3 regions of the Niabella beijingensis genome follow, and region 2 is predicted to be linked to each of the others. Evidence: riboswitches for the same ligand, from Rfam matches in the RefSeq annotation. Region 2 holds a riboswitch; each other region holds the start of a gene.

Region 1 (3,261 bases), on a different contig from region 2:
GTGCTGGAAGTAGGCTACCGGCCCGACTTTGATGCCGGTAACAACCAGCATAAGGAAGTGCCGATCGGCTATGTGTGCAAGCGCATGGACTTTGACCATTTCCTGGTTGAGGAACTAAAGCGCTGTGCGCACGTAACCCTTTACGAAGGCATCGCCATTACAGAATATACCCTGGAACCAGACGGGTACCTGGTGAGTGATGGTAACGGGTTTACAGTGAAGGCAGACCTGCTGATCCTTGCAAACGGGGCACATTCGTCCTTTACAAAAAAAGTGGCAGGCATCCAGATGGAACCGGCACATTATGTAGCCGGGCTCCGGGCCTATTATAAAAATGTGGAGGGACTGCACCCGGAAAATTTTATTGAGCTGCATTTTTTAAAGAGCCTGTTGCCGGGCTATTTCTGGATCTTTCCGCTGCCAAACGGACAGGCCAATGTAGGCGTGGGTATGCTCAGTGAGACCGTGAGCCGGAAAAAAGTGAACCTCAAAAAAGAATTGCTGCGTATTGTGGAAACAGATCCCGTATTTAAGGAACGGTTTAAACATGCAACGCTGGAAGGAGGAATAGAGGGATACGGGCTGCCGCTGGGAAGTAAAAAAAGAGTGCTTACGGGGGAACGGTACCTGCTGGTAGGGGATGCCGCTTTTCTTATAGACCCATTTACCGGCGAGGGCATTGGAAATGCCATGAACTCCGGACGAATGGCCGCATTGCAGGCCGCGCGGGCCATACAGGCACAGGACTATTCCGCTGCGGGTCTTGCTGCCTATGACGCGGATATCGAACGCGTACTGGGACCGGAATTGCGGCTGAGCACCCGCATTCAAAAGCTGGTCAATTATCCGCGGTTGTTTAACCTGCTGATCAATATCAGCGCGCGGAATAAGAAGGTACAGGAACTGCTCTCCTGCATGTTTTATGAGGTAGACCTTCGGAAAAAATTAACAAAGCCTTCGTTTTATATTGGGCTTTTGTTAAATAAATAAGAACCAGGGGGAAACCAATTCCGTTAATTTTGCATCAACCTAAAATCAATCTATGCAGCAAAAGGTTTTTTCCGGCATTTTGTTTTTAACACTGGGTCTGGCGTTGGCCTGCAACCCCGGCAAAAACCTGAACACGCAGGTACACAACAGAGATGCCGAAGGAAGAAAAACAAATATCCAATATCCCAAACAGCCGACCCCAACTCCGGATAACATTAATATGTCGTACGATTTTGAGCAATTATTTACCCCTGCTCAAAATCACCAGATCGACAGCCTGGTCCGGTTGTTTGAAAAAAGCAACCTGATCGCCATCAAAGTGATAACGCTTCCGGCAGATAGGGTCAGCGCGGACCAGTTTGCGAGCAACAATAAAAGCCTTCTCGAAGAGTGGGCCGGTGTACATGGCAATACCGACAAGGCCATGGTGGTCACCATCAGCAAGGCATTGAACAAAGTGGCTGTTGATTACGGCCCGTTTGTAGAGAAGTTGCTGTCAAAGGCGGAAGCCGATCAGATCATCAGCAACGACTTTCAGCCGGCACTTCAAAGTGGGGCTGTTTTTGAAGGTACCTGGAAAGGCGTGAATGATCTGATGGATACCATACGAAAAAATATTAAGTAGACCATCGCTGTCTTCAGCAGGAAAGACCTGAAAGATTTAAAACCTTTCAGGTCTTTTTGTTTTTTAATGCTACTTTTGCCGCGCATTGGTTAAATGTTCACTTCGATACGGGAACATTTATTAAAAGGGAATCAGGTGCAAATCCTGGACAGACCCGCTACTGTAAATCCCATGCAACATTCTGACAAATAGTGTCACTGTTTCTCCTCCGGAGAAATGGGAAGGCCGTTCAGAATGGGGATAAGTCAGGAGACCTGCCAACGCAGTTTTTATTTTAAGCTTTCGTGGAATAAGGCTTGGAATGCAAATGCGCAGGTAGCAATTACCCATTTGTTTTCTGGTTATTTCAGGTAAAGCTGTTTGATGAAGTCAAATAGTAATGAACCGATTTTATTTTTGGATCCGTTTTGCCGGAGTAACGGCTCTTTTGTACAGCCTTGGCTGCACGGACGGGATGGCCCAGGCCCCCGACTCTTTGGAGGCAAAGGAGCTGGATGGCGTATGGATACATTCCGGCAAAAACTCCTTTTTGCTCAACACCACCACTCCGGTTCAAACGCTTACGGGGAGCCGGCTGCAGCGGCTGAACAGTTTTTCGGTAGCGGATGCACTGCGCTATTTTTCGGGGATACAACTTAAAGACTACGGGGGTATTGGCGGATTGAAAACGCTGAATGTAAGAAGCCTTGGGGCACAGCACCTGGGTGTTTTTTATGATGGCTTACAGGTGGGAAATGCGCAGAACAGTATTGTAGACCTGGGGAAGTTCTCCCTTGATAATATTGAGGAGCTCCGCCTTTATAACAGCCAGAATACCTCCACGCTTCAATCTGCAAGAAACTTCGGCAGTGTTGCTGCGCTATATATAAAATCAAAACAGCCGGTATTTGAGCAGCACAGGAATTACAAGATAAAAGGGACATTTAAAACAGGTTCTTTTGGTTTAATAAACCCTTCGCTGCATTGGCAGCAGAAAATAACAGGGAACATTGCAGCCACCGTCAGTTTAGAAGCCATTCATGCGCACGGGAGATATAAGACGCGTTATCAGGGGCGGGCATATGACACAATCATTATCCGCCAGAATGCAGATGTGGCGTCGCAACGGGCAGAGCTTGCAGTGCAGGATCTGAATAAAGACTCCGCAACCAACTGGAAAATACAAACCTACTTTTATAATGCAGAACGGGGATTGCCCGGTGCCATTGTTGCAGAGCGGTTTTATAATTCGCAGCGGTTGTGGGACCGTAACTTCTTTACGCAGGCCATGTTGCGCAAGCAATTCAATACCCGTTATCAACTTTTACTACAGGGAAAGTATGCCAACGATGGCACCCGCTACCTGGACACCACCATCAAAAAAATCGGAGGGGCCCCGCTCCGCAATCAGTATTATCAGCAGGAATATAACGCATCATTGGTAAACGAGTATCTTGTTGCAGACGGATGGAAACTGTCCCTGGCCACCGACTGGATCGTAAATAAGATGCAGGCCAACCTCGACAATTTTGTGTATCCGGTGAGGAATACCGGACTGGTGGCCATTGCAACCGAATGGAAGCGGAAACGCCTGATTGCTGCCGGTAATCTGCTGGGAACATTTATTCATGAGAAAGTAAGATCCGGTGCGGCGGCTGAAAACAGGA
Region 2 (3,261 bases):
GGGTTGAAGGAGAACGTGGCGTTAGATCCGTATTTACTGTTGTTGTTGATCCTGACTCCCAGTTCATTATTGAACCCTTTCAGGTCCAGCAATAAAAAGGAAATATATCCTGCAAAATTATTAAACTTCGCGGAATCCCTGCCGAGGGGCGTTTCATAAATGCCCAGAGAAGAAATGCTCTTATATTGCTGGTCGGTATTTATTGCTGAATATTGCAGCCCGGCTAGAAGCGATGCATGATTACTAAAATAGTAGTTGCCAAAAAGGTCGGTAATATAGGAGCGGCCATCGTACAAACCATGCGACCATTTGGCATATCCTCCAATATGGATACTGTCGTCACTGTATTCTCTTTGACTGCTGATTATGCTTTGGGAAAGTGTGATGGCTGTTTTGGCACCTTTATAATTTAGTTTTAATGTATTGATCAGGTTCCTGCTGTTAATGGTATAATCTCTGTCGTCGGTAAAAGCTCCGGCATCGCCGTCGGCTTTATATTTACTGAACATTCCCATGTAGGCGGCAGAAAACCGGTCTGATATTTTATAACCGAGATTGGCCTGGACATTATTTTGTTTGAACCCGTCTTTGTCAAAATTGTTACTCTTGGTGCTGTCGTAGGCCGCAGAAAAACCGTTGCTATTGATCTGGTTATACGCAATATTATAGTCGAAGCGGTTAATGGCTCCCCTCACACCGATATTGCCTTTAAATGTTTGATAAGAACCATAGCTCAGGTGCGCATTGGGCGCTATCTTTTTGGTTCCTCCTTTTTTTGTAACAATATTGATTACACCCGCCATCGCATTGCTTCCCCATAGTGTACTCTGCGAGCCTTTAAGGATCTCGATCCGTTCAATTTGCCCGACATTGATGTTATTGATGTCAATAGGGGCACTGCTGTTCTGCGAAGGGTCATTGATCGGAGTGCCGTCTATTAAAATCAAGGTATTGCCTGTAGCGCTTCCCCTGAAATAAAGTTCCTGATTGCTCCCCAGGGCATTATTTGCTCCTGCGGTAAAAATTGCACTTTGCGTGTTGAGGATTTCAGTCAAGGACTTGTCCAGGTTTCGTTGCAAAGTTGCCTGGTCAATAATGGTTACAACCTTGCCTGTTTGGTTTTGTTTTAATGGTGTTTTTGCAGCAGTAACAGATACTTCGTCGAGATTTGTTGTTTGCTGATCCTGTGCCAGTAACAGACCGCTGTAAAAAACAGCAGCCATCATCAAAACCTTTTTGTTCATTGTTTAAGATTTTAGGTGACGGCTCCCGGTGGAAATAAAATAGTAGAAGAATGTTCAGAGCGCCTCAAAAACAGGCCGCCAGGAAAGACTGCTAATATTGTACTTTTCTCCCGAAAGCTGAATATTGTTTTCCGGAATGCACCGGCGCGGTCCTGGCAGGTCTTCTGGCTCAAGACCTTGCCGGCACCTTCCCGTAACAGGGTTACAGTGGTTTGCTGCCGGCAATTTTTACTCCTTCGGCTCCCAAGGAGGCCGGAGGAGGTCTCTTACAGCTACGGGGATAGCGCCGGGCTTGCACCGGACTTCCCTTTTCATTTTCCCGGAGGAAAAACCAGATCCGCTGCAAATTTAAGGGGTCCATTATGTTTTTTGATCATATAGCGGCTGAATTCCTTTTATCATTGAAAGAACACCTCCGGAAGCCGCTGTTTTAACTATTGTTGAATGCTTTACGCTATTTTTGCTGAATGAAGAATGCTTTATTGATATTGACTGGCTTTTGGGTAACGCTTGCGGCACAGGCACAGGAAAAATGGAGCCTGGAGCAATGTGTGGAATATGCAGTGGAGCACAATATTTCCGTGAAACAGACTGATGTGCAGGCGCGTATTGATAAACTGACACTGGACCAAAGCAAGGCCGCTCTCTTTCCGACTGCCAACTCCCAGCACAGCCTCGGATATCAGTTCGGCCGCTCCATCGACCCTACCTCAAACCAGTTTACCACAAATGAAATCCTGTTTGCGAATCACTCGCTGAATGTAAATGCTGACCTGTTCAACTGGTTCCGCAAAAGAAATACGGTGGCCGCAAACAATTTCACTTATGAGGCCAGCGTGGCAAAATTTGAAAAGGCACGGAATGATATTGCGCTCAACGTAGCCAATGCCTACCTGGCGGCACTGCTTTCAAAGGAGCAGATCAATGTGGCAACCGTACAGGTGCAGCAAAGCCGGGAGCAGCGTGATAATGTGAACAAACAGGTAACGGCCGGCGCGCTTCCGGAACTGAACCTGGCAGAGATGCAGACCCAGCTCGCCAACGACAGCGCCACGCTGATCAGCGCCCGGGCGGATTTCCGGCTGAAGCTGCTGCAACTGCAGGCCCTGCTGAACCTGGACGCGGCAGATCCTTTTGATGTACTGTCGCCTCCGGTAGACAGCATACCGGTAGAACCCCTGGCAGAACTGGATCCGGCCCTGGTCTTCAGCTCGGCGATGATTAACCTGCCGCAACAGAAGATCAATGAGCTGAATGTAAAGGCGGCTGTCAAAAACGTACTGGTGGCAAAGGCGGGGATGTATCCGTCGTTCAGCCTGTTTGGCGGACTGGATTCGCGGTACTCCAATGCCCAGAAATTATTGCCGGTCAATTACCAGGAAGGGGCTGTTCCGATTGGGTTTGTAAACATAAACGGCACTAATTATGTAGTGAACACACTGGAGAAAGTGCCTACAGGGTTCAATAAAAATACCTACTTCCGCCAGCTGAGTAATAACTTCAGTCAGAACCTGGGCATCGGCCTGAACATTCCGATCTTTAACGGCAACCAGGCGCGCACCAACTGGAAAAAAGCAAAGCTGAACGTGGAATCACAGGAACTGTTGCAGGAACAGGATGCACAAACGCTGAAACAGGATATTTACCAGGCGCATACGAATGCGGTGGCAGCCATCGAAAAATACAATGCCTCCCGGATCGCTGCAGTATCGGCGGAACAGGCGTATGATTTCGCCCGAAAACGGTTTGAAGTGGGGCTGCTGAAACCGATTGACCTGATCACGAACCAGAATAATTTATTCAAGGCAAAAATAAACATGCTTTCAGCACAGTATGATTATGTATTTAAATTGAAACTGCTGGAATTTTATAAAGGGCGGGGCATTAAACTGCATCATTAACAGACATCCTGTTTAAATTTGGATCATGAAAAAGAAATGGAAACGCATATTATGGATCGTTGGCGGCATTGTGCTATTGCTGGTGCTGTTTGGACTGTTCTCCAATAAGGATAAAA
Region 3 (3,261 bases), on a different contig from region 2:
ATACCTTAAAGTTATTGCAGTACGACGGATAAAAAAAGCCCCGGTGCCGTATTTTAACAAGGTAGGACGGGTTAACAACGGCATTACAACTGCACAAACACATTATAACACCTGCGCATCCGGTTCTCCAGGTCCTTCAGAAAATCCAGATCCGTTTTCTGAAGAAGCCCTTTTTCACCCGGATCGGGAAGCCGCACCTCAGAATAGGTGCTGAAGCCAAAAAGCAGGTCGCGGAATCTCAGCACCAGAACATCTGCCCAGATTGATCGTTCCGTTCCGGACAGTCCCAGTTGCACCAGCTGCCCCATCTGTTGCCGGATGGAATCTTTTGCAGCGCTGAGTTCTTTATCCGGGATGTCCCCTGGTTGCTTTCCGGACAGGAGCTGCTCCTGCAACAGGATATAAGTATTGCAGGCCTTCATGGTCTTTTCCATTAAAGCCGCTGTGGTATCACCCGCATTTTTCTTTTCCGGTACCCGGTAGATGTCTTTGAATATACGATCCGACCGGAGTATGATGCTGTCGCTGATGACCCCGAACTGATCGTCCAGCATCCGGATCGAATCGGTCAGTTCCCGGCCTCTTACGCCTTTATCTTCCTTATAACCGGAATTTTCGTAGTATTGATCAAAGCGTCCGTAGGCATTGTTTATTTGCCGGAATACAGTTACCAGGCGCCCGGTCTGTTCATTCAGCCAGGCCTTTTCCTGCGGGGTAAAATTCTCCGGCGGGGCATTATCAGCAACGGCATCAGGGCTGATTTTCTTTACCGGTTCATAAAGCAGTTCCTCCGACTGTGAGAACAGGGCATCATAAGCTGTAAGGTGCTGCCGGTCGCCCTTTAGTGTATCTGCCCTGTTGGGGTTCTGTATTGTTTTGTTTTTCTCCTGCAGGGTTTCCCGCATTATCCTTAAATAAAATTCGCGGTCGTTGATTGCCGACACCAAAACAAAAGCGTAATGATCCAGCCGGTACTCCCGGCTCAGGTCGTGCCGCTTATCCTTACAGGAGTAAAGACCAAAGGCAATCAGGGGCAGAAAAAGAAAAATAAACTGTTTAGTGTTGTTCATTTTATTTAAGGTTTTGTTGCGGCATACCTGCTTGCAATCATTGCCGGCAGTCACTCAAAATTACGCTTTCTCTTTATCCGGTTCAAATCTGATTGCAGACAGCCTGAAGACCCTCCGTGCATTTTTTCTACCGGAACTCCCCCGATTTAACTACATTTGCCCTTCAATAAGTTCTTTCATTTTTCATCAACCGGAAAAGGTCCCTGATGAAGATCAGGGATAATAGGGAATCGTGTTAAAATCACGAGCTGTCGCGCAACTGTAAGCAGCGCAAAAGGCCTTACCTTATATGTCCACTGCTCCGCCTTGGCGGAATGGGAAGGACGGTAAACGCCGCTGCAAGCCAGGAGACCTGCCTTATCCGTAAGAGCAATGCTTTCGCGGTATAAAGCAAGGGTCTGCATGATGTCTTGGATCTTCTCCTCTGTAACGGTCAGTCCTCCTCACACTGTTCCGGTTACCGGCATCTGTCTTTCTTATCTTTTACCTCCATCGCATTGCGAAACTTGCAAAGGGCTTTTAGCTTATTATTCATTAAAAAAGTTAAAAGAGATGCAAACGCACAACCTCGGCTACCCGCGTATTGGTAGCAACCGGGAATTGAAAAAAGCCTGTGAGCTGTACTGGGCCGGCACCATTAACGCCGCACAGCTGGAGCTGACAGCAAAAAAGATCAGGGAAGGCAACTGGCTGTTGCAACAAGAGGCCGGTATGGACCTGCTGCCGGCAAATGATTTTTCGTTTTACGACCAGGTGCTGGACACCTGCCTGATGACCGGTGCGATACCGGACCGGTATCACCCGCTGATCGAAAAAGAGCACATCAATCCGCTTGACCTCCTCTTTGCCATGGCAAGAGGCTATCAGAAAAACGGATATGATCTTACAGCAATGGAAATGACCAAATGGTTTGATACCAACTACCATTACATCGTTCCGGAATTTAAAAGAGACCAGAAATTTACTGCGTTCAGCAATAAGGTCATTGATCAGTTCAATGAAGCTAAAAAAGCGGGGTTCAAAAGCAAGCCGGTATTGCTCGGTCCGGTTTCCTTCCTGCTGCTGGGAAAAGAAAAAGAACCCGGCTTTGAACGTATTGGCCTGCTGAAAAACCTGCTGCCCGTTTATTTTGAAGTGCTTGAAAAGCTGGACCACAGCGGTGCGTATTATGTTCAGATGGATGAGCCCTGCCTTGCACTCAACCTCGGCGAAAAGGCACAACAGGCACTGCAAACCGCTTATACAGCTATTTTCCGGCGGTTTCCCAATCTCCGCATTATTCTCGCCAATTATTTTGATTGTTTCGGAGACAATCTGAAAACCGTTGTTTCACTGCCGGTTCATACATTGCACCTCGACCTGGTGCGTTGTCCGTCACAGCTGGATGACATCCTTGATAAACCGGAGTTCATCAATGGAAGAACCCTGCTCTCGCTAGGGGTTGTGGATGGAAGGAATATCTGGAAGAATGACTTTACACGATCCCTTGCACTGATCAGAAAGGCGACCGATAAGATCGGCGCCGGGCGTATCTGGATCGCCCCTTCCTGCTCCCTGCTTCATGTACCCTGCGACCTGGACCTGGAAACCAATGAAAAAAGCCTTCCTGCGGAGATCAGGCAGTGGATGGCCTTTGCCCGGCAAAAGCTGGTGGAAGTAGCTGCATTAAGGGAGATTACCCTGCACCCCGAAACCGCCGCTTCAAAAAAACTGCTCCGTGAAAATGCTGCCTGTATTGAAGCGCGCAATAGTTCCCCCCTGATCCATAACCCGCTGGTAAAAACCCGTGTAGCGGCCATAACACCCGCTGATGCCAAAAGGAACAGCCCGTTTTTTGCCCGGAAAGAGAAACAGCAACAGGAGCTGGGGCTTCCGCTTTTCCCTACTACCACTATCGGATCTTTTCCTCAAACAAAAGAAGTACGCGCCTGGCGGGCCCAATGGAAAAAGCAACTGCTTTCGGATGCCGATTATTATCAACTGCTGAAAGAAGCAACCGGCAACTCCATTAAATGGCAGGAGGAGACAGGGCTGGATGTACTGGTACACGGGGAGTTTGAACGCAATGATATGGTGGAATATTTTGGGGAGCAGCTGGCAGGTTTTGCTTTTACCAAAAACGGATGGGTGCAGAGCTATGGCAGCCGCTGTGTAAAACCTCCCGTGATCTATGGCGATGTATACCGCCCCA

The links. A riboswitch is a leader RNA that binds a small molecule or an ion and turns the genes downstream of it on or off. The one in region 2 is predicted to bind cobalamin.
Region 1: linked by a shared signal. The riboswitch ahead of K7B07_RS09875 (TonB-dependent receptor plug domain-containing protein) and the one ahead of K7B07_RS27255 (TonB-dependent receptor plug domain-containing protein) in region 2 are both predicted to bind cobalamin.
Region 3: linked by a shared signal. The riboswitch ahead of metE (5-methyltetrahydropteroyltriglutamate--homocysteine S-methyltransferase) and the one ahead of K7B07_RS27255 (TonB-dependent receptor plug domain-containing protein) in region 2 are both predicted to bind cobalamin.

The regions. Positions count from the first base shown of each region.
Region 1 is NZ_JAIQDI010000001.1:2,371,552-2,374,812, reverse strand. Features, by position in the region: gene K7B07_RS09885 (NAD(P)/FAD-dependent oxidoreductase) at 1-990, shown strand, start outside; gene K7B07_RS09880 (TPM domain-containing protein) at 1,043-1,615, shown strand; cobalamin riboswitch at 1,685-1,891, shown strand; gene K7B07_RS09875 (TonB-dependent receptor plug domain-containing protein) at 1,995-3,261, shown strand, end outside.
Region 2 is NZ_JAIQDI010000002.1:2,686,829-2,690,089, reverse strand. Features, by position in the region: gene K7B07_RS27255 (TonB-dependent receptor plug domain-containing protein) at 1-1,244, opposite strand, end outside; cobalamin riboswitch at 1,382-1,595, opposite strand; gene K7B07_RS27250 (TolC family protein) at 1,712-3,145, shown strand; gene K7B07_RS27245 (efflux RND transporter periplasmic adaptor subunit) at 3,171-3,261, shown strand, end outside.
Region 3 is NZ_JAIQDI010000001.1:2,362,623-2,365,883, forward strand. Features, by position in the region: gene K7B07_RS09835 (putative signal transducing protein) at 1-2, opposite strand, end outside; gene K7B07_RS09840 (hypothetical protein) at 84-1,070, opposite strand; cobalamin riboswitch at 1,251-1,444, shown strand; gene metE (5-methyltetrahydropteroyltriglutamate--homocysteine S-methyltransferase) at 1,623-3,261, shown strand, end outside.